DNA from 3 places in the Serratia plymuthica genome. Region 3 is predicted to be linked to each of the others. Evidence: predicted binding sites of a transcription regulator. Region 3 holds the regulator's gene; each other region holds the start of a gene.

Region 1 (9,780 bases), 490 kb from region 3:
TTCCGGCGACGTATTTTCGGCGTTTAAAACGTGCAAATAGATGTTGGCGTCCGGCTTGCGCATGCCGATATCCTGAGACAGATACAGATGATCGGCGGCCTCGGCCACTTCGGGATAGTGCTGTGGCCAGTAGTTGCAGTGCAGACGATTGGTATTCGACAACACTACCACCCGATGACCTTCGCTGCGCAGACGTTTCATGATGTCGATCACCTCTGGGCGCAGGGCGACAAACACCGCCTGCCAGCCAGTGGCGAACTGTTCAAAACTGAGGGCGACGCCCATTTCATCACTCAGCCGTTCGGCAAAATCTTCGTCGCTGATTTCACCGCGCTCATGCTGCTGGAACAACTCGCCCATGGCGAAACGCTCGGACAATACCGCCAGCGGCGTGCCACTCAAATTGCTCCATACACCCAGTACACGTTTGAAATCGATATCGACAATCACATTACCTAAATCAAAGATATACAGCATAGTCCTCTCCTGATGGGCCGGTGAGATTTCACTGTAGCGGGAAAAGAAGGAGCTGAACAGAGAGCAACGGGAAAAGCGCATAGCGCATGGCAGAAATGGGGAAAGGCAGAGGAAAAAACTCAGGGCGCAAGAATGAACTGCGCCCTAAGCATGGAACACTAAATCAGCGATTAAGCGTCTTTAGGACCGCGGCTGGCACGCTTACGATCGTTTTCCGTCAGGTGACGTTTACGAATACGTACGGACGTTGGCGTTACTTCTACCAGTTCGTCATCATCGATGAATTCCAGAGCTTGCTCCAGAGTCATCTTGATAGCCGGAACCAGAGTCGTGGCTTCGTCAGTACCGGAAGCACGCATGTTGGTCAGCTTCTTACCGGTCAGGCAGTTTACGGTCAGGTCGTTGGAACGTGAGTGAATACCGATGATCTGGCCTTCATACACTTCCGCACCGTGGCCCAGGAACAGCTTGCCGCGATCTTGCAGACCGAACAGGGCGAACGCTACCGCTTTACCCTGGCCGTTGGAGATCAGCACGCCGTTCTGACGCTGGCCGATTTCGCCCTGGCGCACATCATCGTAGTGGCTGAAAGTGGAGTACAGCAGACCGGTACCGGAAGTCATGGTCATGAACTCGGTACGGAAGCCGATCAGGCCACGCGCAGGGATCAGGTAATCCAGGCGAATACGGCCTTTGCCGTCAGGGATCATGTCCTTAACGTCACCTTTGCGCTCACCCATGGCTTGCATGACTGAACCCTGGTGCTGTTCTTCGATATCCAGCGTCACGTTCTCGAACGGCTCTTGCATGCGGCCATCGATTTTACGGTTGATAACTTTAGGACGGGAAACCGCCAGCTCGAAGCCTTCACGACGCATGTTTTCGATCAGAACCGACAGGTGAAGTTCACCACGGCCCGATACGCGGAACGCGTCAGCATCTTCGGTTTCTTCAACGCGCAGTGCCACGTTGTGCACCAGCTCTTTGTTCAGACGGTCGAGGATCTGACGTGAAGTCACGTACTTGCCTTCTTTACCACAGAACGGAGAGGTGTTGACGTTGAAGTACATGGTTACGGTCGGCTCATCAACAGACAGTGCAGGCAGCGCTTCAACGGCGTTGGTGTCGCAGATGGTGTCGGAGATGTTCAACTCGCCCAGACCGGTGATAGCGATGATGTCGCCAGCTTCAGCCACGGCAGCTTCGATACGTTCCAGGCCCATGTGGGTCAGAACTTTAGCCACTTTACCGTTACGGGTTTTGCCTTCGCTATCAATGATAGTGATCTGCTGGTTAGGTTTGACCTTACCGCGCTTGATACGGCCGATACCGATAACGCCAACGTAGTTGTTGTAGTCCAGCTGAGAGATCTGCATCTGGAACGGCGCTTCAAGCTCAACCTGCGGCGCAGACACGTGGTCTACGATCGCCTGATACAGCGGGGTCATGTCTTCCGCCATCTCGTTGTGGTCGGTGCCCGCGATACCCATCAATGCAGAAGCATAGATGATTGGGAAGTCGAGTTGCTCATCGGTCGCGTCGAGGTTAACGAACAGGTCGAAGACCTGATCAACAACCCAGTCAGGACGTGCGCCCGGACGGTCAACCTTGTTGATTACCACGATCGGCTTCAGACCATTAGCGAAGGCTTTTTTGGTCACGAAACGGGTTTGCGGCATTGGGCCATCCATTGCATCCACAACCAGCAGCACCGAGTCAACCATTGACATCACACGCTCAACCTCGCCGCCGAAGTCGGCGTGTCCTGGGGTATCCACGATGTTGATGCGGTAGTCTTTCCAATTAATGGCGGTGTTTTTTGCGAGGATGGTAATCCCACGCTCTTTCTCCAAATCGTTGGAGTCCATTACGCGTTCGGTGGCTTCTACACGCTCTCCGAAAGTACCGGATTGTTGCAGCAGCTTATCAACCAGGGTGGTTTTACCATGGTCAACGTGGGCAATAATGGCGATGTTACGCAAATTTTCGATCACAGCTTTGCCTCAGGCATTAGAAATAGCGCGCTATTGTACACGTATTAAGCGAGGTACTAAACAAGATCACAACAGTCTCTTATAAACAACTGTGTACAGGTCAGTTTGTGATCCCTTTCACGGTGCAAAAAGCAGCAGTTGGTGCACTTTTGCACCATTACAGTGCCCCACGCTGCGTTAATTGCACCAATTAAGTGCAATGCATCACTAATGGTGCATACTGATTCTGTGCAAAACCCGCGCAGAAAGGCGATTAAAGCGCTTTTGCAAAGTTGGCACAGTTTTCGCTTTAGTCTATTCAAGGCAAAAACAGCCAGTTCCACAGATTCGTTCCACGACGACGACAATGATAAATCCGGGAGAGTTAAGTATGTCCGCTGAACACGTTTTGACGATGCTGAATGAGCATGAAGTGAAATTCGTAGACCTGCGTTTCACTGACACCAAGGGTAAAGAACAACACGTCACCATCCCTGCTCATCAGGTGAATGCCGACTTCTTCGAAGAAGGTAAAATGTTTGACGGCTCCTCGATCGGCGGTTGGAAAGGCATCAACGAATCTGACATGGTGCTGATGCCAGACGCCAGCACTGCGGTGCTGGATCCGTTCTTCGAAGAATCCACCCTGATTATTCGCTGCGATATTCTCGAGCCAGGCACCATGCAGGGCTACGACCGTGACCCGCGCTCCATTTCCAAACGTGCGGAAGACTTCCTGCGCGCTTCAGGCATCGCGGACACCGTGCTGTTCGGGCCAGAGCCTGAGTTCTTCCTGTTCGACGATATCCGTTTCGGCAGCAGCATCCGTGGTTCTCACGTAGCTATCGACGATGTCGAAGGCGCATGGAACTCCGGCACCAAATACGATGGCGGCAACAAAGGCCACCGTCCGGCAGTAAAAGGCGGTTACTTCCCGGTTCCTCCGGTCGACTCTTCACAGGACATCCGTTCTACCATGTGTCTGACCATGGAAGAAATGGGTCTGGTGGTCGAAGCGCACCACCACGAAGTGGCAACCGCGGGTCAGAACGAAGTGGCAACCCGCTTCAACACCATGACCAAGAAAGCCGACGAAATCCAAATCTACAAATACGTGGTTCACAACGTGGCTCACGCATTTGGCAAAACCGCGACCTTCATGCCGAAACCTATGTTCGGTGATAACGGCTCAGGTATGCACTGCCACATGTCGCTGTCCAAGAACGGCACTAACCTGTTCGCAGGCGACAAATACGGCGGCCTGTCTGAAACTGCCCTGTTCTACATCGGCGGTATCATCAAGCACGCTAAAGCTATCAATGCCCTGGCCAACCCGACCACCAACTCTTACAAGCGTCTGGTCCCAGGCTACGAAGCGCCGGTCATGCTGGCTTACTCAGCCCGTAACCGTTCCGCTTCCATCCGTATCCCGGTAGTTGCCAGCCCGAAAGCGCGCCGTATCGAAGCCCGTTTCCCGGATCCAGCGGCTAACCCATACCTGTGCTTCGCGGCTCTGCTGATGGCAGGCCTGGATGGCGTGATCAACAAAATCCACCCTGGCGATGCGATGGACAAAAACCTGTATGACCTGCCGCCGGAAGAAGAAGCTGAAATTCCAAAAGTTGCAGGTTCCCTGGACGAAGCGCTGGCTGCACTGAGCGAAGACCGCGAGTTCCTGACCCGTGGTGGCGTATTCACCGACGACGCAATCGACGCTTACATCGACCTGCGTAAAGAAGAAATGGACCGCGTTCGCATGACGCCGCATCCGGTTGAGTTCGAACTGTACTACAGCGTTTAAGCCTTACCGCGCCATCTGCGGATGGCGCACCACATTTTAGTTGTCGTTTTTTTGTTGCCGTGGAAACTTTCAGCCCATCTTCGGATGGGTTTTTTTCTCCACCGTATTTTCTGCAAAACTATTCCATACCGCACGCATCACGGATGGGGTAGCATAGATGCACTAAAAAGGTGCAGGAGTCTGCTGTATGGCAACTGGCAAGCTGCCCGATGCTGGGCAGATCCTCAATTCTCTCATCAACAGCATCCTGCTGTTGGATGATGATCTGGCGGTTCATTATGCCAACCCGGCGGCACAACAACTGCTGGCGCAAAGTTCCCGTAAACTTTTCGGTACACCCCTACCCGACCTGCTAGGCTATTTCTCACTGAACGTCGATCTGATGCGTGAGAGCCTGCGTGCCGGCCAGGGCTTTACCGATAGCGAAGTAACCCTGGTGGTTGACGGCCGTGCGCATATCCTCTCCCTGACCGCTCAGGCGCTGCCTGAAGGCTTTATTCTGGTTGAGCTGGCGCCAATGGATAATCAACGCCGTCTGAGCCAGGAACAATTGCAACACGCCCAGCAAGTGGCGGCCCGCGATCTGGTACGAGGCCTGGCGCACGAAATCAAAAATCCGCTTGGCGGCCTGCGCGGCGCAGCACAATTGCTGGCCAAGGCACTCCCCGACCCGGCGCTGACCGAATACACCAAAGTCATCATTGAACAGGCCGACCGCCTGCGCAACCTGGTCGATCGTTTGCTGGGGCCGCAACGGCCAGGCCAGCACATTACCCAGAGTATTCATCAGGTGGCGGAACGAGTATGCCAACTGGTGTCGCTGGAGAAACCGGACAACGTGACGCTGGTGCGCGACTACGACCCCAGCCTGCCGGAAATGGCGCACGATCCGGACCAGATCGAACAGGTATTACTGAACATTACCCGCAATGCCTTGCAGGCGCTGGGCGCTGAAGGTGGCACTATCACGCTGCGCACCCGCACCGCGTTCCAGATAACCCTGCACGGCACTCGCTACCGATTGGCGGCACGTATCGATATAGAAGATGACGGCCCCGGCGTACCGGCGCAGTTACAGGACACCCTGTTCTACCCGATGGTCAGCGGCCGCGAAGGCGGTACCGGCCTGGGTTTATCCATCGCCCGTAATCTTATCGATCAGCATTGCGGAAAAATTGAATTTAACAGTTGGCCAGGACATACCGAATTCTCGGTTTACCTGCCTATTCGCCAGTGAGGTTTTCTATGCAACGAGGGATAGTCTGGATCGTCGATGACGATAGCTCCATCCGCTGGGTGCTTGAACGCGCGCTCACTGGAGCGGGTGTGAGCTGCGCCACCTTCGACAGTGGCAATGCAGTGCTGGAAGCATTGGCCACGCAAACTCCCGACGTGTTGCTGTCTGACATCCGCATGCCGGGTATGGATGGTTTAGCGTTACTCAAGCAGATCAAACAGCGCCACCCAATGTTGCCGGTCATCATAATGACCGCGCATTCGGATCTGGACGCCGCCGTCAGCGCCTACCAACAAGGGGCGTTCGATTATCTGCCCAAACCCTTTGATATCGATGAAGCGGTGGCGCTGGTAGAACGCGCCATCAGCCATTATCAGGAACAGCAACAGCCGGCGCGCAGCCAGCCTGCCAGCGATCCGGCGGCGGACATCATCGGCGAAGCGCCGGCAATGCAGGATGTTTTCCGCATCATCGGCCGCCTGTCGCGTTCGTCGATCAGCGTGCTGATCAACGGCGAATCAGGGACAGGTAAAGAGTTGGTGGCCCATGCCTTGCATCGCCACAGCCCGCGCGCCAAATCGCCTTTTATCGCGCTGAACATGGCGGCGATCCCCAAAGACCTGATCGAATCCGAACTGTTCGGCCATGAGAAAGGTGCCTTTACCGGCGCCAATCAGATCCGCCAGGGCCGTTTTGAGCAGGCCGACGGCGGCACGCTGTTCCTGGACGAAATCGGCGATATGCCGCTGGACGTTCAAACCCGCTTGCTGCGCGTACTGGCAGACGGTCAATTCTACCGGGTCGGCGGTTATGCGCCGGTGAAGGTGGACGTGCGTATCATCGCCGCCACGCACCAGAATCTGGAGTTGCGGGTCCAGGAAGGCAAATTCCGCGAGGACTTGTTCCACCGCCTGAATGTGATCCGCGTGCACCTGCCCCCTCTGCGCGAGCGCCGTGAGGATATCCCGCGTCTGGCGCGCTACTTCCTGCAGGTAGCGGCAAAAGAGCTGGGCGTTGAAGCAAAGAATCTGCATCCGGAAACCGAAACCGCACTGACCCGCCTGCCATGGCCAGGGAACGTGCGTCAGTTGGAAAATACCTGTCGCTGGCTGACCGTGATGGCCGCCGGACAGGAAGTGCTGATCCAGGATCTGCCGAGCGAGCTGTTTGAAACCTCCGCGCCGGAAGTCGCCGGCCACAGCCTGCCGGACAGCTGGGCTACGCTGCTGGCGCAGTGGGCCGATCGCGCCCTGCGTTCCGGTCATCAAAACCTCTTGTCGGAAGCACAACCGGAGATGGAGCGTACACTGCTCACCACTGCGCTACGTCATACCCAAGGGCATAAGCAAGAAGCCGCCCGGCTACTAGGCTGGGGCCGCAATACCTTAACGCGGAAATTGAAAGAGCTGGGAATGGAATAGTTTGCGTCATTGATTATAAAAAACACAATCAAGCGCACAAAAAAACGGCTACCCCAGGCTTTACAGCCTGCATGGCCGCAGTATGATCGGGTCGCACACTCTGGAGGCTCAGGATGTTGGATTCATTCATCGTATTTATTTCCCAAGGCGCAGAGCTTGGCTCTTCCGCCAGCCACACGCCGCAGGCAGCCGTTGCCGCGGTGCTGTGCGCAGCACTGATTAATTTCTTCAGCTGAAAAAACGGCCGCATCAGCGGCCGTTTTTTTATGCATCAAATCACCCGCGAGAACTGCTGAGTACGCGCCTGCTGACGCAGATAGAGATCAAAGCACATGCAAATATTGCGGATCAGCAAACGACCGCGCGGGGTTACGCGAATGCCTTGTTCATCACGCTCCACCAGCCCATCGCGTTCAAACGGCGTAAGCAACTGCAGGTCTTCGGCAAAGTAAGCGGCGAAGTCGATGGCGAACTGCTGTTCTATCGCGCGATAACCCAACTGGAAATTGCAGATCAGCGTTTTAATCACTTCACGCCGCAAGCAATCGTCTTCCGTCATGGTCAAGCCGCGCCACAGCGCATTGCCCTGCGCCTCGACGCTGCCGTAATAAGCCTTCAGCTCTTTCTGGTTCTGCGCATAGCTGTCGCCTAACATGCTGATGGCGGAAACGCCCAACCCCAACAGATCGCTGTCGCCCTGGGTGGTGTAGCCCTGAAAATTGCGGTGCAGTTTACCTTCGCGCTGGGCCACCGCCAGCTCATCTTCCGGGCGAGCAAAGTGATCCATGCCGATAAACTGGTAACCGGCCTCAGTCAGAGAAGCGATGGTCTGCTGCAGGATATCCAGTTTCTGCCGTGCGCTTGGCAAGTCGGCGTCCTTGATCTTGCGCTGTGCCGCGAACAGACTCGGCAAATGCGCATAGTTGAACACGCTGAGACGGTCCGGGCTTAGCTCCGCCACCCGCTCCAGGGTGAAAGCAAAACTCTCCGGCGTCTGTTTTGGCAGCCCGTAAATAAGATCGATATTGGTGGAGTTAAATCCCAGCGCCTTCGCGCGGGCGATCAGGGCAAAGATAAATTCTTCATCCTGCTCGCGATTAACCAGCCGCTGAACCTCTTTATTGAAGTCCTGCACCCCCATGCTCAGGCGGTTGAAACCTTCGCTGCGTAAATGATCGAGTACGTCCAGTTCAATCTCACGCGGATCGACCTCGATCGACATTTCCGCATCGGGCAAGAAATCAAAGTGTTGCCGCAGCATCGCCGTCAATCTGCTGATTTGCGACTTACTGAGGTAGGTAGGAGTACCGCCGCCCCAGTGCATCTGGCCGACCTTACGCCCGGAAAATAACGGGGCGCGCTGGGCGATTTCACGCGCCAGCGCCGCCAGATACTCATCAGCCTTATGCGTCTGACGCGTTACCAGCTTGTTGCAGCCGCAGAAATAACAGAGTTTATGGCAGAACGGAATATGCACATACAGTGACAACGGACGCTCAGGATAACGAGCTGCGGCGCGTTGAAACGCCGCTTCGTCGTAACCCTGGTTAAACTCCAGCGCCGTGGGGTATGAGGTATAACGCGGCCCTGAATAGTTATATTTCTGGATCAGGGCCAGATCCCAGACAATTGCCTGCTCTGACATGCTCACTCCTTCCGATATTTTTTCCTACCGGGCCGGGAAATGGGCAGTTGTCTACGCTGTCTGGCCGCGGAAGCGCTGCGAAAACGCGTTTTGCGTTTGGACAGCCGCCATAGTTTACCGAATAACCACAGCAGATAACACATCAAGAGTAGGGCTATTACCAGGATCGGCCACATGGCACGTTAAAATACGTCTTTCGGGTTACCGCTTTTCAGCAGTTTCAGGATGTCTTCCTGCTTTTCTTCTTTTTCATCGTCTTCGTCGTCGCCCAGCTCAATGCCCAATTGCTCCATCAGCGCATCGATGCGATCCAGCGTCTGGTCAACGTAAGCCTGATCTTCGGCGTTCAGTGTCGCGCCGTCGTCGATACGATCCAGCAATGCATCCAAACGCTCATCATTTTCCAGCTTCGCCAGCTCTTCTTCCGGCGACAGGCGCGGTTTGGCTGCGGCCTTCGGCTTAGGCTGAGGTTTGGCTTTTGGTTTAGCTTCCGCCACCAGCGCTACCGGCACTTTGCTGCCAATACGCGGATCTTTGACCTGCGCCTCGGACTTGTTTTTCTGATTTGCAGACTCAACCTGGGTGCGAGAACCGGAAGCGAGACCACGGCGTTTTTTCAGGCGCTTGCGTTCACGGGCTTCCTGATCGAGCTCCACACGGCTTTTCTTTTTCGATTTCGACGTCGCCGCGCTGCTGCGTGGGGCGCGAGGTGCTTTTGATGGCTGGTTCATAGCGTACGCTCTTAGGTATGTAGATTCAGTATAGAGATGCTATACGATTGCGGCGGAATCTAGCAGAAAGCGGACAAAGAAAAAAGGCGGCAGGTTAAACCTGCCGCCTATTTCTCACCCTCTTTCGAAGGATATTCCTGCCACGCGCTCCATGCGTACACTCAACATCCTGGTTTTTCCCTCTGCTATAAACGCACTCCCTGCTACTACGTCCTTCATCCTGAAAGGGAAATCGTCCATGGCGCAATCCGTTCGCATCCACTCTTCCTGAGTGCGCTTCCTGCGGGCATCCTAATTGCAATAACTTCACCATCCTTGTGTTGTTCACACATTCAGGTGCAAACAAGGCATTCCTGCTGAGGTCATCCTGGCACTCATGGCACTTCCCGTGCGCTCCCTGAGATTTGTCACCCTTCCCGAATGTTCCTTACTCCTGCACAGCCTTGTGCTGCAATCTACTTTACGCGATTGAGAAGGGCACTCAAGGTATCTGCC
Region 2 (9,780 bases), 2.3 Mb from region 3:
CTGCGTTCACCTTACCTCACCTATTCCCCCGAATTATGAGGTTTTTACTTTTACAGCCGGCCGGGTATGACTTACCCGGCTTTTTTTATCCCCTGCATCTTTCAAGCCGCAACGTTGTTGGCTGCAACTCGCAATCCATGGGGGATTGTTGCTGATTACAAATCTTCCAGTTGCGCCAGCCAGGGCGTCAGGTCACCGATATTGTCGCTTACCCACTCGGGGTTGTAATAGGTATCCAGATAGCGTTCGCCGCTGTCGCACAGCAGGGTGACGATCGATCCCTGTTCAGCCTTTTCCCGCATCTGTTTCGCCAATTGCAGCGCGCCCCACACGTTGGTGCCGGTGGAGGCGCCCACTTTGCGCCCCAGAACCTTTTCCAGCCAGTGGATAGTGGCGACGCTGGCGGCATCCGGTACGCGCAGCATACCGTCGACCACCGACGGAATAAACGAAGGCTCGGCGCGTGGGCGGCCAATGCCTTCTATCCTGCTGCCGCAACTGCCGATAATGGTGCGATCGCTCTGGTGGAAACAATCGTAGAACACCGAGTTTTCCGGATCGACCACCGTCAGGCGCGTGTCGTGCCCTTGATAGCGAATATAGCGCCCCAGGGTTGCAGAGGTGCCGCCGGTACCGGCGCTCATCACAATATGTTTGGGAACCGGGAAGGGCTCGCGCGCCATCTGGCGGAAGATACTGTCGGCGATGTTGTTGTTCCCGCGCCAGTCGGTTGCACGCTCGGCGTAGGTGAACTGATCCATATAGTGGCCGTTCAGCTCTTTCGCCAACTGTTCGGAGACGGCGTAAATTTGCGCCGCATGGTCGACAAAGTGGCAGCGGCCGCCGTAGAAGGCGATTTGCTCAACCTTGCGGCGCGCGGTACACGACGGCATCACGGCGATAAACGGCAAACCAATCAGCCGGGCGAAGTAGGCTTCGGACACTGCGGTACTGCCGGAAGAGGCTTCGATAATCGTGGTGTTTTCGGTGATCCAGCCGTTGCACAAACCGTACAGGAACAGCGAGCGGGCCAACCGGTGCTTCAGGCTGCCGGTCGGGTGAGTGCTTTCATCTTTCAGGTACAGGCAGATACCGGGAAATTCAGGCAGGTTCAGGCGGATCAGGTGCGTGTCGGCGGAGCGTTGGAAATCTGCTTCTATTTCGCCGATCGCATATTTTACCCAAGAATTTGTCATCGTCTGGCCTCAGAATAGGGGGCTTGTTTACCGCGTAGCATAGCCTGTCGCAGGGAAAAAAGGATTGCCATTTTCCCTGTTTAATCGCCTAATGGGAGAAAAATTTTCTCCTGGTTGGCGATATGTTAGATAAAACAGACCGTAAATTACTGTGCATGCTGCAACAGGACTGCACGCAGTCGCTGCAGGCGCTGGCCGACGCGGTCAATCTCACGTCGACGCCCTGCTGGAAAAGGCTGAAGCGGCTGGAAGATGAAGGCTATATCCGTGGGCGCGTCGCGCTGCTGGATAATGAAAAGCTGGGCCTGGGGCTAACGGCGTTTGTGCTGATCAAAACCCAGCAGCACAGCAGCGAGTGGTATCAGAAGTTCGTGCAACTGACCCAACAGATGCCAGAGGTGCTGGCGTTCTATCGCATGGCGGGCGAGTACGATTACCTGATGCAGGTGGAAGTGGCGGACATGAAGAGTTACGACAGCTTTTACAAGCGCCTGGTGAACGGCGTGCCGGGGCTGATTGACGTCACCTCCAGCTTCGCAATGGAAAAAATCAAATACACCACCGCACTGCCGGTTCCCGAGTGAAATGTTCACCGAACTGGCAAAGTAACGGTGGTATTCTACTCTGCTGAGTCAGAGCGAGAGTAAAATCGACTACATTATCCTGGAATAAAACTGCGTGAGATTATTTGCTCAAATCGGCTGGTATTTCCGCCGCGAGTGGCGCCGCTACCTGGGGGCGGTGGTGCTGCTGATCGTCATCGCCATACTGCAATTGTTGCCGCCCAAGCTGGTGGGCATCATTGTCGACGGCGTCACCGAACAACAGATGTCCGCCGGCGTGTTGATGGCCTGGCTGGGGTTGATGCTCGGTACTGCCGTGATTGTTTACCTGCTGCGCTACGTGTGGCGGGTGCTGCTGTTTGGTGCTTCTTATCAACTCGCCGTTGAACTGCGCGAGAACTTCTATCGCCAGCTCAGCCGGCAGAATCCGGCCTTTTATCTGCGTCACCGCACCGGTGATCTGATGGCACGCGCCACCAATGACGTGGATCGGGTGGTTTTCGCCGCCGGTGAAGGGGTGCTGACGCTGGTGGATTCACTGGTGATGGGGTTGGCGGTGCTGGTGGTGATGAGCACCCAAATCAGCTGGCAACTGACCCTGCTGTCGCTGATCCCGATGCCGATCATGGCGATTGTGATTAAGTACTACGGCGACCAGTTGCATCAGCGCTTTAAATCGGCGCAGGCAGCGTTCTCCAGTCTGAACGATCAGGCTCAGGAAAGCATGACCAGCATCCGCATGATCAAGGCATTCGGCCTGGAAGATCATCAGTCCAATCAGTTTGCGGAAGTCGCCGCCCAAACCGGCGCCAAAAACATGCATGTGGCGCGGATAGACGCCCGTTTTGATCCGACTATTTATATCGCCATCGGCGCTTCCAATCTGCTGGCGATCGGCGGCGGCAGCTGGATGGTGGTCAACGGTTCGCTGACGCTTGGCCAACTGACCAGCTTCGTGATGTACCTTGGCCTGATGATTTGGCCGATGCTGGCGCTGGCCTGGATGTTCAACATCGTGGAGCGCGGCAGCGCAGCCTATGGCCGTATTCGCAGCCTGCTGGAGGAAGCGCCGGCGGTGACGGACGGCGAGAACCCGTTGCCGGCCGGGCGAGGCAGTCTGAAGGTCGATATCCGGGCGTTCCATTACCCGGGAAATTCACACGCGGCGCTGCACGACGTGGCGCTGAAACTGGAGCCGGGGCAGATGCTCGGGCTGTGCGGGCCAACCGGTGCCGGGAAGTCGACGCTGCTGTCGTTGATCCAGCGTCAGTTTGATATTGACGATGGCCAGATTAGTTATCAGGGGATGCCGCTGACCCAGGTGAAGCTTGACGATTGGCGCTCGAGGCTGTCCGTGGTCAGCCAGACGCCGTTCCTGTTTTCGGATAGCGTTGCCAACAATATCGCGCTGGGCAAGCCGGGAGCGACGCAGGATCAGATTGAGCGCGCGGCTCGCCTGGCCAGCGTGCACGACGATATCTTGCGATTGCCGCAGGGCTATGAAACCGAAGTGGGTGAGCGTGGCGTCATGCTCTCCGGCGGGCAGAAGCAGCGTATTTCCATTGCGCGTGCTCTGCTGCTGGATGCGGAGATCCTGATCCTCGACGACGCGCTCTCGGCGGTGGATGGCCGTACTGAACACCAGATCCTGCACAATTTACGCAGTTGGGGGCAGAACCGGACGGTGATTATCAGTGCGCACCGGCTTTCGGCGTTGACCGAAGCCAGCGAGATCCTGGTGATACAGCACGGTAGCGTGGCGCAACGTGGCCAGCATGCCTCACTGGCGGATCAGCCCGGCTGGTATCGCGATATGTATCGCTATCAGCAACTGGAGGCGGCGCTGGATGAAGCTCCGCAAGTCGGCGAGGAGAGAGTAGCCAATGAATAAAATGCAAAAGCTGTGGCCGACGCTGAAACGGCTGCTGGCTTATGGCTCGCCTTACCGTAAACCGCTGGGGCTGGCAGTGTTGATGCTGTGGGTAGCTGCGGCGGCGGAAGTCGCCGGGCCAATTCTGGTCAGTTACTTTATCGATAATTACGTCGCCAGGGGCCAATTGCCGTTAATGATCGTCTGCGGGCTGGCGGCGGCTTACATTTTGCTGGAGCTGTTGGCGGCGGCGCTGCACTATTTTCAGGCGCTGTTGTTCAATCAGGCTGCGGTGGGGGTGGTTCAGCGTCTGCGCACCGACGTGATGGACGCCGCACTGCGTCAGCCGCTCAGCGCCTTCGATACGCAACCGGTCGGGCAGTTAATCTCGCGGGTGACCAACGACACCGAAGTGATTAAAGATCTGTACGTGATGGTGGTTTCCACCGTGCTGAAAAGCGCCGCGTTGATTGGTGCCATGCTGGTGGCGATGTTTAGCCTCGACTGGCGCATGGCGCTGGTGGCGATTTGCATCTTCCCGGCGGTATTTGTGGTGATGGGCATTTATCAGTATTACAGCACGCCGGTCGTACGCCGGATGCGCGGCTATCTGGCGGACATCAACGACGGTTTTAATGAAGTGATCAACGGCATGGGCGTGATCCAGCAGTTCCGTCAGCAGATCCGCTTTGGCGAGCGCATGAGCGCAGCCAGCCGTTCACACTATTCCGCACGCATGCAGACGCTGCGTCTGGACGGTTTTCTGCTGCGGCCGCTGCTCAGCCTGTTTTCGGCGCTGGTGCTGTGCGGCCTGCTGATGCTGTTCGGTTTCAGCGGCGAAGGGTCGATAGGCGTCGGCGTGCTGTATGCCTTTATCAATTACCTGGGGCGCCTGAATGAGCCATTGATTGAACTGACGTCGCAGCAGTCGATTCTGCAACAGGCGGTGGTGGCCGGCGAGCGCATTTTCGAGCTGATGGACCGCAGCCAGCAGAGCTACGGTGCCGACGATCGTCCGCTGGAAAGCGGGCGTATCGAGATCGACAACCTGAGCTTCGCTTACCGCGAAGATAAAAAGGTGCTGCAACATATTTCGCTGTCGGTGCCTTCGCGCGGTTTCGTGGCGCTGGTCGGCCATACCGGCAGCGGCAAGAGCACGCTGGCTAACCTGCTGATGGGCTATTACCCGGTCAACGAAGGCCAAGTGCGTCTTGATGGGCGCCCCTTGTCCGATCTGTCGCACCGTACGCTGCGCCAGGGCGTGGCGATGGTGCAACAGGATCCGGTGGTGATCGCCGAATCTGTGCTGGCCAACGTCACTCTGGGGCGCAACATCAGCGAAGAGGCGGTGTGGCAGGCGCTGGAAACGGTGCAGTTGGCTGAGCTGGTACGTGCCTTCCCGCAGGGCATCCATACCCGCCTGGGCGAGCAGGGCAACAACCTGTCGGTGGGCCAGAAACAGCTGCTGGCAATGGCCAGGGTACTGGTGCAGGCGCCGCAGATCCTGATCCTCGACGAGGCGACCGCCAACATTGACTCCGGAACCGAACAGGCGATCCAGCGCGCGCTGCGTTTGATCCGTGAACACACCACGTTGGTGGTGATCGCTCACCGCTTGTCGACCATTGTCGATGCCGACTCGATTCTGGTGTTGCACCGTGGTCAGGCAGTCGAGCAGGGCAATCATCAGCAACTGCTGGCGCAGCAGGGGCGTTACTACCAGATGTATCAACTGCAACTGGTGGGCGAGGAGCTGGCCGCCGCCACCCGCGAAGAAACGCAAATCGCATAATCCCGGGGGCCGGTCACCAAAACCGGCCCTTTCTTTTTCCCGCCACGCACCACAAACAGGCATTTATTCTTTTCAAATCCCTTTCTCTGCACTTTTTCGACGCGTCACGCACCAAAATAGTGCGCAATATTTGACCGGTTCTCTGTGTGAGAGCAGGTTGCCGGGTCAATGCCACACATCGCATCGCCGCCCCGCCGGTTAATTTGCTGAATTCACGTACAAAACCATTTGTGGCATAGCCTTTGCTTTATAAGACTCGTACCAAGGGTGAGTTTGGGCTTAATTCGTGGAGGGGCAATATGAAGCTGGTTACCGTGGTGATTAAACCATTCAAGCTGGAGGACGTGCGTGAAGCCCTATCCTCTGTAGGTATTCAGGGGCTGACCGTGACCGAAGTGAAAGGGTTTGGTCGCCAGAAGGGACATGCTGAGCTCTATCGCGGAGCGGAATACAGCGTCAACTTCTTACCTAAAGTCAAAATCGACATTGCTATCGCCGACGATCAGTTGGACGAAGTGGTTGATGTCATTAGTAAAGCGGCCTACACCGGCAAAATCGGTGACGGCAAAATTTTCGTTGCCGAATTGCAACGTGTCATTCGCATTCGCACCGGCGAAACAGACGAAGCAGCACTGTAATCACAGGCTCAGTAAAGTAATGGGGATGGATTGATAATGAAAAAACTTTTATCCATGTTGGGCCTGAGTACGGTAACCATGGTTCCTTCTTTGGCCCTGGCCGCTCCGGCGGTCGCAGACAAGGCTGACAATGCGTTCATGATGATTTGCACCGCTTTGGTGCTGTTCATGACCTTGCCGGGCGTAGCTCTGTTTTACGGTGGTTTGTTGCGTTCCAAGAACGTGCTCTCCATGTTGACTCAGGTCACGGTCACCTTCGCAATGGTGTGCGTGCTGTGGGTGCTTTATGGCTACAGCCTGGCGTTCAGCGAGGGCAATGCGTTCTTCGGCGGATTCCAGACGGCGATGCTGAAAGGCATTGGCATCGATAGCGTCACCGGCACCTTTAGCCAGATGATCCACGTGGCATTCCAGGCCTCCTTTGCCTGTATTACCGTTGCGCTGGTGGTGGGTGGTTTTGCCGAGCGTATCCGCTTCTCTGCGGTAGTGATTTTTGCGGCCATCTGGTTCACCATTTCCTACTTGCCGATTGCACACATGGTATGGGGCGGCGGTTTTCTGGCCGCTGACGGCGCGCTGGATTTTGCCGGCGGCACCGTAGTACACATCAACGCGGCAAGCGCCGGGCTGATTGGCGCCTACCTGTTGGGCAAACGTGCCGGTTTCGGCAAAGAAGCTTTCAAGCCGCATAACCTGCCGATGGTGTTTACCGGCGCTTCAATCCTGTATGTCGGCTGGTTTGGTTTCAACGCCGGTTCCGCCAGCGCGGCTAACGGCATTGCGGCACTGGCGTTCCTGAACACCGTGGTTGCTACCGCCGGTGCGATCCTCTCCTGGACCTTTGCCGAGTGGATTGTGCGCGGCAAACCTTCGCTGCTGGGAGCCTGCTCAGGCATGATCGCCGGGCTGGTCGCCATCACGCCGGCTGCGGGCACCGTGGGTATCGGCGGGGGGCTGATTATCGGCCTGGTGGGCGGCGTTGCCGGCCTGTGGGGCGTGGTCACGCTGAAGAAATGGCTGAATGTGGATGATACCTGTGACGTGTTTGGCGTACATGGCGTGTGCGGCATCGTCGGCTGTCTGCTGACCGGCGTGTTCACTTCTGCCTCATTGGGCGGTACCGGGTACGCAGAAGGCGTTACCATGGGCCATCAAGTGTTGATCCAATTGATGAGCGTGGCGATCACCCTGGTCTGGTCCGGTGTGGCTGCTTTTATCGCCTTTAAAGTGGCGGGCGCCATCGTCGGTCTGCGCGTACCGGAAGAGCAGGAACGCGAAGGTCTGGACGTCAACAGCCATGGCGAGAGTGCCTACAACCAATAAGCCTTGAAGAAGGGCAGTGCGCTAAATAACTCGAAAAATAATGATGATGCGAAAAGGGCGATGGTGACATCGCCCTTTTTTTGTTTTTAAGCTTCGCGCTGGCGAATTACGCCTTCTTGCACCGTAGTGGCGACCAGCACGCCGTCTCGGGTGTAGAACTGGCCGCGCACAAAGCCGCGTGCGCCAGAGGCGGAGGAGCTTTCCACTACGTACAGCAACCAGTCATCCATGCGGAACGGCCGGTGGAACCACATCGAATGATCGATGGTCGCCACCTGCATGCCCGGCTCAAGGAAACCGACGCCGTGCGGTTGCAGTGCCGTCGGCAGGAAGTTGAAATCTGACGCATAGCCCAGCAGATATTGATGGATACGCTGATCGTCCGGCATGGTACCGTTGGCGCGGAACCACACGTAGCGATGCGGTTCTTCCACCGTGCCTTTCAGCGGGTTATGGAACTTGACCGGGCGCATCTCAATCGGCTTCTGGCCGATAAACTTTTCACGAACCTTCTCCGGCAACATATGCGCCAGCTTCTGGGCAATGTCGGATTCGGACATCAAGCCTTCTGGCGGCGGTACGTCCGGCATGGTGTTCTGGTGCTCAAACCCCGCTTCCGGGCTTTGGAAAGAGGCGGTCATGTAGAAGATCGGTTTGCCGTGCTGAATGGCGCTGACGCGACGGGCACTGAAGCTATTGCCATCTCGCAGGATTTCTACGTCATAAATAATCGGCTTGCTGCTGTCGCCTGGGCGCAAGAAGTAGCTGTGGAACGAGTGCACGCTGCGCTCTGCCGGCACCGTTTGTTTGGCGGCATACAGCGCCTGGCCGACCACCTGACCGCCGAATACCTGACGCAGACCCAGATCTTCACTTTGTCCGCGGAATAACCCTTCTTCGATTTTCTCCAGATCCAGCAGATCGAGGAGGTTTTGCAGTGCCTGGCTCATAAAGTTACTACCCTTTTAATAATCATTTTGCGCAGTGTGCGGAATATCACGGCAAGACGTCAATATGTTGCGTTAAAGCACAGGGAAAATTGCCTGAATACTGAGCGTTATTAGAAGGCTAAGTGGTTAACAGGCAGTGCTAAATGGATTTTTCAGTATTTTGTGCTAAGTTTAATGAGTGAGGTGGTTAAAGCCACCAAGGCATTGATAATAAAAAAGGAGACCGATCCATGAAACTCTGGCAAATCGTAGGTGGAGCAGCAGTATTGACGATCACCCTGGCGGGTTGTGCTCAAAAGAGCGCAAAAATGCCTGTACCGGCAGCGGGAAACCCAGCGATTGCGCAAACGCAGATTCAGGGCCCGGCGGTAACTGGTTCGGTTAACATTCGCCAGCGCATTGCGCTGCCACCGGATGCCGTACTGACGGTTACGCTCTCTGATGCTTCATTGTCGGATGCGCCGTCGAAAGTGATTGCCCAGCGCGCGGTGCGCACTGAAGGCAAGCAGGCGCCGTTTAATTTTGTACTGCCTTACAACCCGGCTGATATTCAGCCCAACGCGCGTATCATTCTGAGCGCGGCCATTACGGTAAACGGTCGGATGACCTTTATTACCGACACTATCCAGGAAGTAGTGACCCGCAACGGCACCCGTGCCGACCTGCAGTTGGTTCCGGTGCAGGGCATGCCGGTTCAGGCGATGCCAACCGCGATGCCGTAAACCGGCAATCTTGAAACAGTTAGAGATCAACAGCCTTTGCGCTCCGGCCAAAGGCTGTTTTGTTGCTACCAGCGCCAGCCGTAAATCAGCAGGTCGACCGTACTGTGCGCACCAAAGATGATCCCCTCACCCAACAGCGCCTGGCGCTGGCGTTGAAAGTCCTCTCCCTGCTGCGAAATCTGGCCGTGACGGTTAATCACCCGGTGCCAGGGCAGGCTGCTGCCCTCCGGCAGGCGCCTCAATACGCCGCCGACCTGACGTGCGGCACGCGGTGAGCCAGCCAGCCGCGCTACCTCGCCATAGGTCGTGACCTTGCCATAGGGAATGGCGGCTACCACGTGGAACACGCGCTGGCTGAATGTGGCGTCTTCTGGTTCCATTTATGTTTTCCTGCTGCGGCAAAAAGCCAAGGATAGAAGTGTGCCACAGCCAGGGTGGGTAAGAAAACAGCGGTTGACCCCGGTTGGCTTGCTATTTGGCTGGTCATCGCCGATAATGCCCACCGCTTCGCAGTCATAGAAGCCGTCAATGGGGGCCCTGTTGGTTCTCCCGCAACACTAACTTGTGAACTCGGTCAGATCCGGAAGGAAGCAGCCGTAGCAGGTGACGTGTGTGCCGGGATGTAGCTGGCAGGGCCTCCACCAATTTCAGCCTCCTGTAAAAGCTACCGACCTCATTTGGCGATACTATGCCGTTTTCTGTCCGTCGCACGCTTTACGGAATGGC
Region 3 (9,780 bases):
CTTTTGGCACAGAATAAGCTGGAGGACGCCAAAGGGCTGTCGATATGAGCAAAACCAAACTTTGGATCACCCTCTTTCTGGCGGTGATCGTCCTGGCGCTGATTGGCTGGAACATGACTGATTTCAGTGATGATGCGGTTCCGGGCCCCGTCAATGATCAGGACCCGACTTATCAGAGCCAGCACACGGTCACCATAGTGTACAATCCGGCCGGGAAGTTGAGTTACAAGCTGGTGGCGGAAGACGTGAAGTATTATACCACCGATGAATTAAGCTGGTTTACCCAGCCGGTGATGACGCTGTTTGATGAAAACGCGGTGGCCACCTGGTCAGTTCGCGCCGATCGCGCCAAACTGACTAAAGATCGAATGCTGTATCTTTACGGCCACGTTGAGGTGAACAGCCTGACCACCACCTCACAGCTGGAAAAAATTAAAACGGACAATGCTCAGGTGAATCTGGTGACCCAAGATGTCGCTTCGGATGATGAAGTGACCCTCTACGGGACAAACTTTACCTCTAACGGCATGAAAATGCGTGGGAACCTGCGGGCCAAAACCGCTGAGCTGATTGATAAGGTTAAGACCAACTATGAAATTCAGAACCAAAAAACAACGCCGTAATCTGTTGATCGGAAGCCTCATTTTGGCCGCCAGCGCACCCGCATGGGCGCTGAAATCTGACTCCAACCAACCGGTAAGCATCGACTCGCTGAAACAGTCTCTGGATATGCAGAGCAACGTCAGCACCTTTACCGATAACGTGGTGATCAAGCAAGGCACCATCGACATCAAGGCGGATAAAGTGGTCGTTACCCGCCCAGGCGGCGATCAGAACAAAACCTATATCGAAGCCTTTGGCAATCCGGTCACCTTCTACCAGATGCAAGACAGCGGCAAGCCGGTAAAAGGCCATGCGCAGAAGGTCCGTTACGACGTGGCGTCGCAGTTGGTGACCCTGACCGGGAACGCCTATCTGGAGCAACTCGACAGCAACGTGAAGGGCGATCGCATCACCTACCTGGTGCAACAGCAGCAAATGCAGGCGTTCAGCGATAAAGGCAAACGCGTGACTACGGTTCTGGTACCGTCGCAGTTGCAAGACAAAAACGGGCAAAAGAAGAGTAACTAATCACTTATGGCTACACTCATCGCAGAAAACCTGGCGAAAGCCTACAAAGGCCGTAAAGTTGTTGAAGACGTCAGCCTGAAAGTGAAATCCGGCGAGATCGTCGGCCTGCTGGGGCCAAACGGCGCCGGCAAGACCACCACCTTTTACATGGTGGTCGGCATCGTCCAGCGTGATGCCGGGCGTATCGTGATTGACGAAGAAGATATCAGCCTGCTGCCGCTGCACGCCCGTGCGCGTCGCGGCATCGGTTATTTGCCGCAGGAAGCGTCGATCTTCCGTCGTCTGAGCGTGTATGACAACCTGATGGCCGTCCTGGAGATCCGCGAGGATCTCAGCAGCGAGCAGCGTGCAGACCGTGCGGTTGAGCTGATGGAAGAGTTCCATATCTCCCATCTGCGCGACAACCTGGGTCAGGCGCTGTCCGGTGGCGAACGCCGCCGCGTGGAGATCGCCCGTGCGCTGGCGGCTAACCCGAAATTCATCCTGCTGGATGAGCCTTTCGCCGGGGTTGATCCCATTTCCGTTATCGACATTAAAAAAATTATCGAGCACTTGCGTGACAGCGGCCTGGGCGTGCTGATCACCGACCATAACGTGCGCGAAACGCTGGACGTGTGCGAACGCGCCTATATCGTCAGCCAGGGCAAACTGATCGCTCACGGCACGCCGGATGCCATTTTGGCTGATGAGCAGGTGAAACGCGTTTATCTGGGCGAAGAATTCCGCCTCTGAGTGCCGGCGCGTCCTGATGGACGACTGTTAACGGAAGTAGACTGAAGATTATGAAGCAAGGTTTGCAACTCAGGCTCAGCCAACAACTGGCCATGACCCCCCAGCTCCAGCAGGCTATCCGCCTGCTGCAGTTGTCCACGCTTGAGCTCCAGCAGGAGATACAGCTGGCGTTAGAGAGCAATCCCCTGCTTGAGCAGACCGATCTGCACGAAGAAATCGACGCTAAAGAGACGACCGAGACCGAAGGGCTGGATACCCGCGAGGCGCTGGAACAAAAGGACATGCCCGAAGAACTGCCGCTGGACGCCACCTGGGACGAAATCTACACCGCAGGCACGCCGTCCGGCACCGGTACCGATTACAGCGATGATGAGTTGCCGGTCTATCAGGGCGAAACCACCCAGACGCTGCAGGATTACCTGATGTGGCAGGTGGATCTCACGCCATTCTCTGATACCGATGTCGCCATTGCCACCTCGATAGTCGACGCCGTCGATGACACCGGTTATCTCACCGTGCCGCTGGAAGATATTCTGGAGAGCCTGGGTGACGAGAATGTGACAATGGACGAAGTCGAAGCGGTTTTGAAGCGCGTGCAGCGTTTTGATCCGGTTGGCGTCGCCGCGCGCGATCTGCGCGACTGTTTGCTGATCCAGCTTTCCCAGTACGCAAAAGATACGCCCTACCTGGCTGAAGCGAGCCTGATCATCAGCGAACATCTGGCTCTGTTGGCCAATCACGACTTTCGCAGCCTGATGCGAACAACGCGGCTAAAAGAAGATACACTGAAAGAAGCGATGCTGCTGATCCAGTCTCTTGATCCGCGCCCGGGCCAGTCGATCAACACCGGCGAGTCAGAATACGTGATCCCGGACGTGCTGGTACGCAAGGTGCAGGACAGTTGGACGGTAGAGCTCAACGCCGACAGCATTCCGCGGCTGAAGATCAACCAGCAGTACGCCGCCATGGGCAGCAGCGCGCGCAACGACAGTGACGGCCAGTATATCCGCAGTAATCTGCAGGAAGCGAAATGGCTGATCAAGAGCCTGGAAAGCCGTAACGATACCTTGCTAAAAGTCACGCGCTGCATCGTCGAACAGCAACAAGCTTTTTTTGAACAGGGTGCCGAATTTATGAAGCCCATGGTGCTGGCGGATATCGCCCTGGCCGTGGAGATGCATGAATCGACAATTTCACGCGTCACCACGCAGAAGTTTCTGCACAGTCCGCGCGGCATTTTCGAGTTGAAATATTTCTTCTCCAGCCATGTGAATACCGACAGCGGGGGCGAAGCCTCTTCTACGGCGATCCGTGCTTTGGTGAAGAAATTGATTGCGGCGGAAAACCCCGCTAAACCGCTCAGCGACAGCAAGCTGGCCACCCTGCTCTCCGATCAGGGGATCATCGTGGCGCGGCGTACCGTCGCCAAGTACCGAGAGTCTTTGTCCATCCCGCCGTCCAACCAGCGTAAACAGTTGGTTTGACCTCAATAGAGAAGGAAGACACTATGCAGCTCAACATTACCGGACACCACATCGAAATCACCGAACCATTGCGCGAGTTCGTGAATACCAAGTTCGCCAAGCTCGAACAGTATTTTGACCGCATAAATCAGGTGTATGTCGTGCTTAGCGTGGAAAAAGTGCAGCAGATTGCGGAAGCGACGGTGCACGTGAATGGAGGCGAGTTGCATGCCACCTCGGAAGACGAGAACATGTATGCCGCAATTGACACCCTGATCGACAAACTGGCGCGTCAATTGAACAAACATAAAGACAAATTAAAACAACACTGACACTCTGATTCTCTTTCCGTCAGGGCACTGCTCAACGCAGTTTCAGCTATCGGCGCGTTCCCCGCCAGGGCAACGCGCCGAACGGTGATCAGGGTTAAAACAGGCGAAAGCCATCTTTTCAGGCGTCATTGACGCAGGCAGTTCGGTCACGGCCAGCGCGCAGAACCCCGAGCGTACACGCAAGTACGTGAGGCGTTCGAGCACTGCCCGGGGCCAAAACGACCCGTAAAACAGCCTGATAAGCATGGCTTTAAGTGAAGATGAGATGAACAACGAATATATGCAATTAAGCTCGGTGTTAAACATCGAGTGCACCAAAAGCTCGGTACACTGCACCAGCAAGAAACGGGCTTTGGAAATTATCAGCGAACTGGCTGCAAAACAGCTCAACCTGCCGTCGCAGGTGGTGTTTGACGCGGTTCTCACCCGGGAGCGCATGGGTAGTACCGGTATCGGCAACGGTATCGCCATTCCCCATGGCAAACTGGAAGAGGACACACTGCGGGCCGTTGGCGTGTTTATCCGTCTAGACCAACCTATTGCCTTTGACGCCATTGACAACCAGCCGGTCGATTTGCTGTTCGCCTTGCTGGTGCCCGCCGACCAATGTAAAACCCATTTGCATACCCTGTCGCTGGTCGCCAAGCGCCTGGCCGACAAAACTGTATGCCGTCGCCTGCGCTCGGCGCAAAGCGACGAAGAGCTTTACCAGATCATCACCGAGTAACGCCCGACTGGCGTGACTTCCAGCCGGGATAACGATACTGTTTAGCTACGATGGGTTCCGGCTCAGGCCGGAGTAATAAAGTTTCTAACGGTGGCGATAAACGCCACTGAGATGCCAGGGGAGTTGCCACATGGTGCTGATGATTGTCAGCGGCCGTTCCGGTTCAGGGAAATCCGTCGCCTTGCGGGCGCTGGAAGACATGGGTTTTTACTGCGTTGATAACCTGCCCGTGGTACTGCTGCCGCAGCTTGCCAACACGCTGGCGGAACGCAACATCTCCGCAGCGGTAAGCATCGACGTGCGTAACATGCCGGAATCGCCGGAAGTGTTCGAATATGCGATGACCCAATTGCCGGACTGCTTTTCTCCGCAATTGCTGTTCCTCGACGCCGACCGTAATACCCTGATTCGCCGCTACAGCGATACCCGCCGCCTGCATCCGCTCTCCACCAAGAACCTGTCGCTGGAAAGCGCGATCGATGAAGAGAGCGATCTGCTTGAGCCGTTGCGCTCAAGGGCCGACCTGCTCATCGACACGTCGGAAATGTCGGTGCATGAGCTGGCCGAAATGCTGCGTACCCGCCTGCTGGGTAAACGCGAGCGTGAACTGACCATGGTGTTCGAATCCTTCGGCTTTAAGCACGGCATCCCGATCGACGCCGATTACGTATTCGACGTACGCTTCCTGCCGAACCCGCACTGGGACCCGAAACTGCGCCCGATGACCGGCCTGGATAAACCGGTCGCCTCGTTCCTCGATCGTCACACTGAAGTGCACAACTTTATCTACCAGACGCGCAGCTATCTGGAACAGTGGCTGCCGATGCTGGAAACCAACAACCGCAGCTACCTGACGGTAGCGATTGGCTGTACCGGCGGTAAACACCGTTCCGTCTACGTAGCCGAACAACTGGCCGACTACTTCCGTTCACGCGGCAAGAACGTGCAATCGCGCCACCGGACGCTGGAAAAACGTAAACAATGACGGTCAAGCAAACGGTTGAAATCAAAAATAAACTCGGCATGCACGCTCGCCCGGCGATGAAGCTGTTCGAGTTGGTGCAGAGTTTTGACGCCGAAGTGATGCTGCGTAACGACAGCGGCACCGAGGCCGAAGCCAGCAGCGTCATTGCGCTGCTGATGCTGGATTCCGCACAGGGGCGGCACATCGAGGTGGAAGCGACCGGCCCGGACGAGGTGAAAGCGCTGAATGCGGTGATTGAACTGATTAATTCCGGGTTTGATGAAGACTAATCCTGACCGGTAACGACCTGATAAACGCGCCTTTCGTGGCGCGTTAATACCCGCCATACCCCAATGCCCACCATAAGGCTTCACGCAACTTTGCGAGCCGGACTCCAGATTCCGCAATAATTCCCCGTAAATCCCCCCGGCTTGTTTCTTGTGCAAATGGACGGCGATATTCTCCCCTTCCGGTGCTCGCACGGCTTAAATCCGGCTCAAACAGTCCAGCGCCACCGCCTTGAAGCTGTCGAAATTATCGCTGCTCAACAGACGACTCATCGAACGCTCGCGTACAAAGGTGACGAACAGATCGTAAATCGCCATCGCCTCTTCGTAGTCGCTTTTGCTGATCGCCAGCAGGAAAATCACGTGGGCGATCTCACCGTCGCCCCACACCACGCCCTGCGGCGCCAGCAGCGTCATCACCACGGTTTTTTTCGCCAGCAATCCCAACGAGTGCGGTAGCGCAATGCCTTCACCCAGCATGGTCGATACTATAGCTTCGCGCTCCACTACCGACGGGTAAAAATCGTCGCCGACGTACCCTTCCTGCTCCAGTTGAACGCACACTTTCCGGAACAGCTCCGCCTGCGTCAGCGGCTCGTTCACCACCCTGAAATGCGCGGCGTCGAAGAACTTCTCCAGCATGTAGGGTTTGGTCCGATCCACCAGCACCAGTTTACCCAGCTGCTCCAGCTGGTATTCGGTAGGAAACGGCGACATCACCACCACCGGCTTGTTCTTTTCGCTGACCCGCGCGTTGGAAATGACAAAATCTTCGTCGATATGAGCAAGCACCTCATAATCGCGCAGCGAAACGATGCGCGTCATCACCAGCTGTGGGTATTTGCGTGCAATCTGCGCCTGGATCATGCGCACCGTTGAATTACCGGTATCGCACACCAGCATCACCTGCGGATGGCGCTCGTAGCCGATGTTGTAGTGCCGTTCCAACCCAACGCCGATATGCAGCACCAGATAGCCGATTTCGTTTTCGCTCAGGGTGTAAGGGGTATATTTTCCCCAGCTCGATACCGCCGCCAGCGTCACGTCATAGGCCATCGGATAGTGTTGTTTGATATTGGCCAACAGCGGGTTGGGAATATTAATCTGGTATTTCACCCGGGTAATCATGGTCTTGATATGGGTGAGCAAGTCAGCCCGCAGTTGGCGATCACCCTGCAGGTTGTAGTTATAGTGTGCATTGATGTACGACAGAATGTAGTCCACCAGCGCTTCTTCGTCGTCGGCGTTGATCCTGGTCGGCTGCACGTCCTGTACCCGACGCGCGGCAATATTCACCCTTAAATAAGCCTCTTCCGCCATCGCCACCTCTTTGCCGCTGGCCTTGCGCAGTTCCCCCGCCAGCCAGGTGGAAACCTTGCGCACCGCGTCATCGCCGTCTTCAACGTCAAAATCGGACAGCGGGTAGCCATCGCTGATGCGCCGCAGCGCCACCGCACAGTAGAAAATCAAATACTGCTCACCTTCGTCCGTCAGGCGAATGGCATATTGCGACAGCAGCGGATGCAGCAGCCCGGCGAAGGTCGCCACCTGCGGTTGCAGCAGGATTTCATTGCTGAGCAACGGGTTCTCGGCATCGGCCAGATGCAGTTGAAATAACAGATCGGTCAGGCAAGCGCGGATCGCCATCTCCGGGCCGAACAGCTTCATGCCGTAGCGAGGTTTGGTTTCAATGGTTAACTGGTAGTTCGCCAGGCGCTCTCTCACCTCAGCCATGTCGTTTTGCAGCGTTCCGCGGCTGACAAACCATTCATCGGCCAAATCTTCCAATTTCAGGGAAAAGGCTGAGGTCAAAAAACGAATCAGCAGATAGTGTACCCGCTCCTGAGCACTGCGTGGCGTGGCGTGCTTTTTGCGCTCCCGATTCTGCAGAGCGCTGAACAGCACGGCATCGTCCACCTGCAGGCGATAGCCCGCCCCACGGCTATGCACAAAGCGAGCGCCGTATTTTTCCAGAATATCGTTCAACGCGGTGATGTCGGCACGCACGGTACGGGTGGATACCGCAAAACGCTTCGCCAGCTCATCCTGCGGCAAAGTCTCGGACTGCAAGGCATCGAACAGATAGGCCAAACGCGGGTAGGGAAATCGTACCATTCTCTTTCCGTCAATTAAGGTGCCCGCCCGGGGAAATCAGGCGGGCAACGAGTTACTTCGCCACCGGCAGGAACACCATTTGCGAGGGGCTGCCCACCGGCGTATAGCCCTCGACAAAGCTGAGTTTGCCGCTGACCTTGTCCAGGCTGAAACGGGTGACGTTATCGCTGCGCTGATTCATCGCATAGAGATAATGCCCGTCCGGGCTCAGCGTCAACGATCGCGGATAGTCACCGCGCGTCCAGATCTCCGCCACCGGCTTCAGTTCGCCGTCGGCGCCAACGCTGAACTGCGCGATGCTGTTATGCAGCCGGTTGGCGACGTACAGATTCTTGCCGTCCTCGCTCAGGACCAAGCCCGAGGCAAAGCTGGTGCCCTTATAATCGGCCGGCAGCGAAGAGACGACATGTAATTGTTTCAGAGTACCTTTTTGGCTGTCGAAACGGTAGCTGGTCAGCGTCGAAGCCTCTTCGTTCACTAACAGCACCGTCTTGCCGTCCGGATGGAACACGAAGTGACGCGGGCCGGCACCGGCGGAAGAGGCGGCGATCCACGGCGGATCGTTCGGCGACAGCTGGCCGCTTGCGCCGTCAAAGCGCCACTGGTAAAGGCGATCCAACCCCAGATCGGTAGAAAACACAAACTTGCCGCTCGGATCGCTGGCGATCATATGCGCGTGCGGGCCATTGTGGTCGCTGGCGGCAAAACTGCCCTCCACCGCCGCCGCCGGTTTACCCGCACCTGCCGGCCCCTGATCCTGTTGTACTGAACTGGCGTTGCCCAATTTACCGTCATTTTCAACCGGGAACACCGCCAGGCTTCCGCTGACGTAGTTCGCCACCAGCAGATGGCGGCCGTCCGGCGTCAGGGAAAGATAAACCGGCCCTGCCCCCTGAGAATCAACCTGATTCAGCTGCGTCAGCCCGCCATCAACCGGGTTGATGCGATAGGCGATGATACCGCCGTGCTTGCTGCCGTTAAAATCGGCCACTTCGCTGGCGACATACAGCGTCCGCCCTTGGGCATCCAGAGTCAGCTGCGCCGGATTAGGCTGGTTGCTGACCAACGTTTTAGCGCTCAGCGCGCCGCTGGCCGGATCGACCTGCACCCGGTAAACGCCTTCGCCGTTGGGGTTGTAAGTACCGATATAAGCAAAATGAGATGACGTGGAGTTCATTGTATCCTCGGCATGCAGCGCCGGGCTGGCGATAGCCAGCAGCGCCAGAGTTAGCGCAGTACGTAAGGGGGAAGTTTGCCAGTTTCGCATAATTATCCTTAGAGAGGTAACGGCGCGGTATACCGCGCCCGTAGAGACACAACCTATAGCCTCCCTGCCTTACGTCATCCGATATACCTTCCTTACTTGAAGCTGCAGCGTTGTTGGCTGCGCTTAACCCACCAGCTTTTTGCTCATCGCCAGCAGGGTTTTCACATCCTGCGGGCGGGTATCGCCGGTGGCGGAATCGATAATGGAGCTGTAAATATGCGGAATAATCCGCTTCACGCCGGCGGCCAACGCGATCTCGACGATCGGCTCGAAGTTTTCCAGATCGATGCCGCCAGTCGGCTCCAGCATAAAATCATGCTCGGCGCAGGCTTTAGCCACGTACTGGTATTCTTCTTTGCACTTCAGACCGCCCATCGGGAAATACTTGATGGAACTGCCGCCCATATCTTTCAGCATGGCGATGGCCGTCTCGACCGGCACGATGCCGTCTGGCGCGGCAGCGCTCAGCGGGCCGGTTGAGATCTTCACAAAGCCGACGCGACCGGTCGGAGAAACCAGCCCGTTCACCACGCTGTCGCTCTGGCCCAGCAGCGCGCGGCTGGTGCCCACGCCGGTAAACACCTGATTGACGTGCTGCGGCTGAACGCGCTGGGCAATCAGGCTGACCATCGCGGACTGTTTGGGATCGCCCGCTCCCAGGCCCACCGACAGCGCATTCTCGATCAGTTGCGCATAGTGCTGCATATCCGCCACCGCGCTGTCGACGTCCGGATAGTTCCTGGAGAGAACCCCAACCAGCAC

What was found. Region 3 encodes sigma-54, which starts transcription at its own class of promoters, with help from an activator protein. Its sites were predicted from a motif close to GTTGGCACANNTTTCGCTNT; they were not measured.
Positions count from the first base shown of each region.
Region 1: a site for sigma-54 is predicted at 2,743-2,762, ahead of glnA (glutamate--ammonia ligase). Genes of this name have one in related genera too.
Region 2: a site for sigma-54 is predicted at 5,651-5,670, ahead of glnK (P-II family nitrogen regulator). Genes of this name have one in related genera too.

Region 1 is NZ_CP068771.1:3,567,439-3,577,218, reverse strand. Features, by position in the region: gene yihX (glucose-1-phosphatase) at 1-477, opposite strand, end outside; gene typA (ribosome-dependent GTPase TypA) at 648-2,471, opposite strand; gene glnA (glutamate--ammonia ligase) at 2,842-4,251, shown strand; gene glnL (nitrogen regulation protein NR(II)) at 4,439-5,488, shown strand; gene glnG (nitrogen regulation protein NR(I)) at 5,497-6,909, shown strand; gene JK621_RS16635 (YshB family small membrane protein) at 7,023-7,145, shown strand; gene hemN (oxygen-independent coproporphyrinogen III oxidase) at 7,181-8,554, opposite strand; gene yihI (Der GTPase-activating protein YihI) at 8,737-9,285, opposite strand.
Region 2 is NZ_CP068771.1:872,040-881,819, forward strand. Features, by position in the region: gene cof (HMP-PP phosphatase) at 1-39, shown strand, start outside; gene JK621_RS04110 (PLP-dependent cysteine synthase family protein) at 156-1,196, opposite strand; gene JK621_RS04115 (Lrp/AsnC family transcriptional regulator) at 1,319-1,780, shown strand; gene JK621_RS04120 (SmdA family multidrug ABC transporter permease/ATP-binding protein) at 1,875-3,650, shown strand; gene JK621_RS04125 (SmdB family multidrug efflux ABC transporter permease/ATP-binding protein) at 3,643-5,421, shown strand; gene glnK (P-II family nitrogen regulator) at 5,721-6,059, shown strand; gene amtB (ammonium transporter AmtB) at 6,096-7,382, shown strand; gene tesB (acyl-CoA thioesterase II) at 7,469-8,332, opposite strand; gene JK621_RS04145 (YbaY family lipoprotein) at 8,563-9,054, shown strand; gene JK621_RS04150 (MGMT family protein) at 9,120-9,434, opposite strand; RNA gene ffs (signal recognition particle sRNA small type) at 9,593-9,689, shown strand; gene JK621_RS04160 (right-handed parallel beta-helix repeat-containing protein) at 9,769-9,780, opposite strand, start outside.
Region 3 is NZ_CP068771.1:4,054,278-4,064,057, reverse strand. Features, by position in the region: gene kdsC (3-deoxy-manno-octulosonate-8-phosphatase KdsC) at 1-48, shown strand, start outside; gene lptC (LPS export ABC transporter periplasmic protein LptC) at 45-623, shown strand; gene lptA (lipopolysaccharide ABC transporter substrate-binding protein LptA) at 592-1,131, shown strand; gene lptB (LPS export ABC transporter ATP-binding protein) at 1,138-1,863, shown strand; gene rpoN (RNA polymerase factor sigma-54) at 1,914-3,347, shown strand; gene hpf (ribosome hibernation promoting factor) at 3,371-3,658, shown strand; gene ptsN (PTS IIA-like nitrogen regulatory protein PtsN) at 3,924-4,385, shown strand; gene rapZ (RNase adapter RapZ) at 4,516-5,370, shown strand; gene npr (PTS phosphocarrier protein NPr) at 5,367-5,639, shown strand; gene JK621_RS18950 (BglG family transcription antiterminator) at 5,835-7,751, opposite strand; gene JK621_RS18945 (lactonase family protein) at 7,804-9,018, opposite strand; gene dagF (2-dehydro-3-deoxy-phosphogluconate aldolase) at 9,142-9,780, opposite strand, start outside.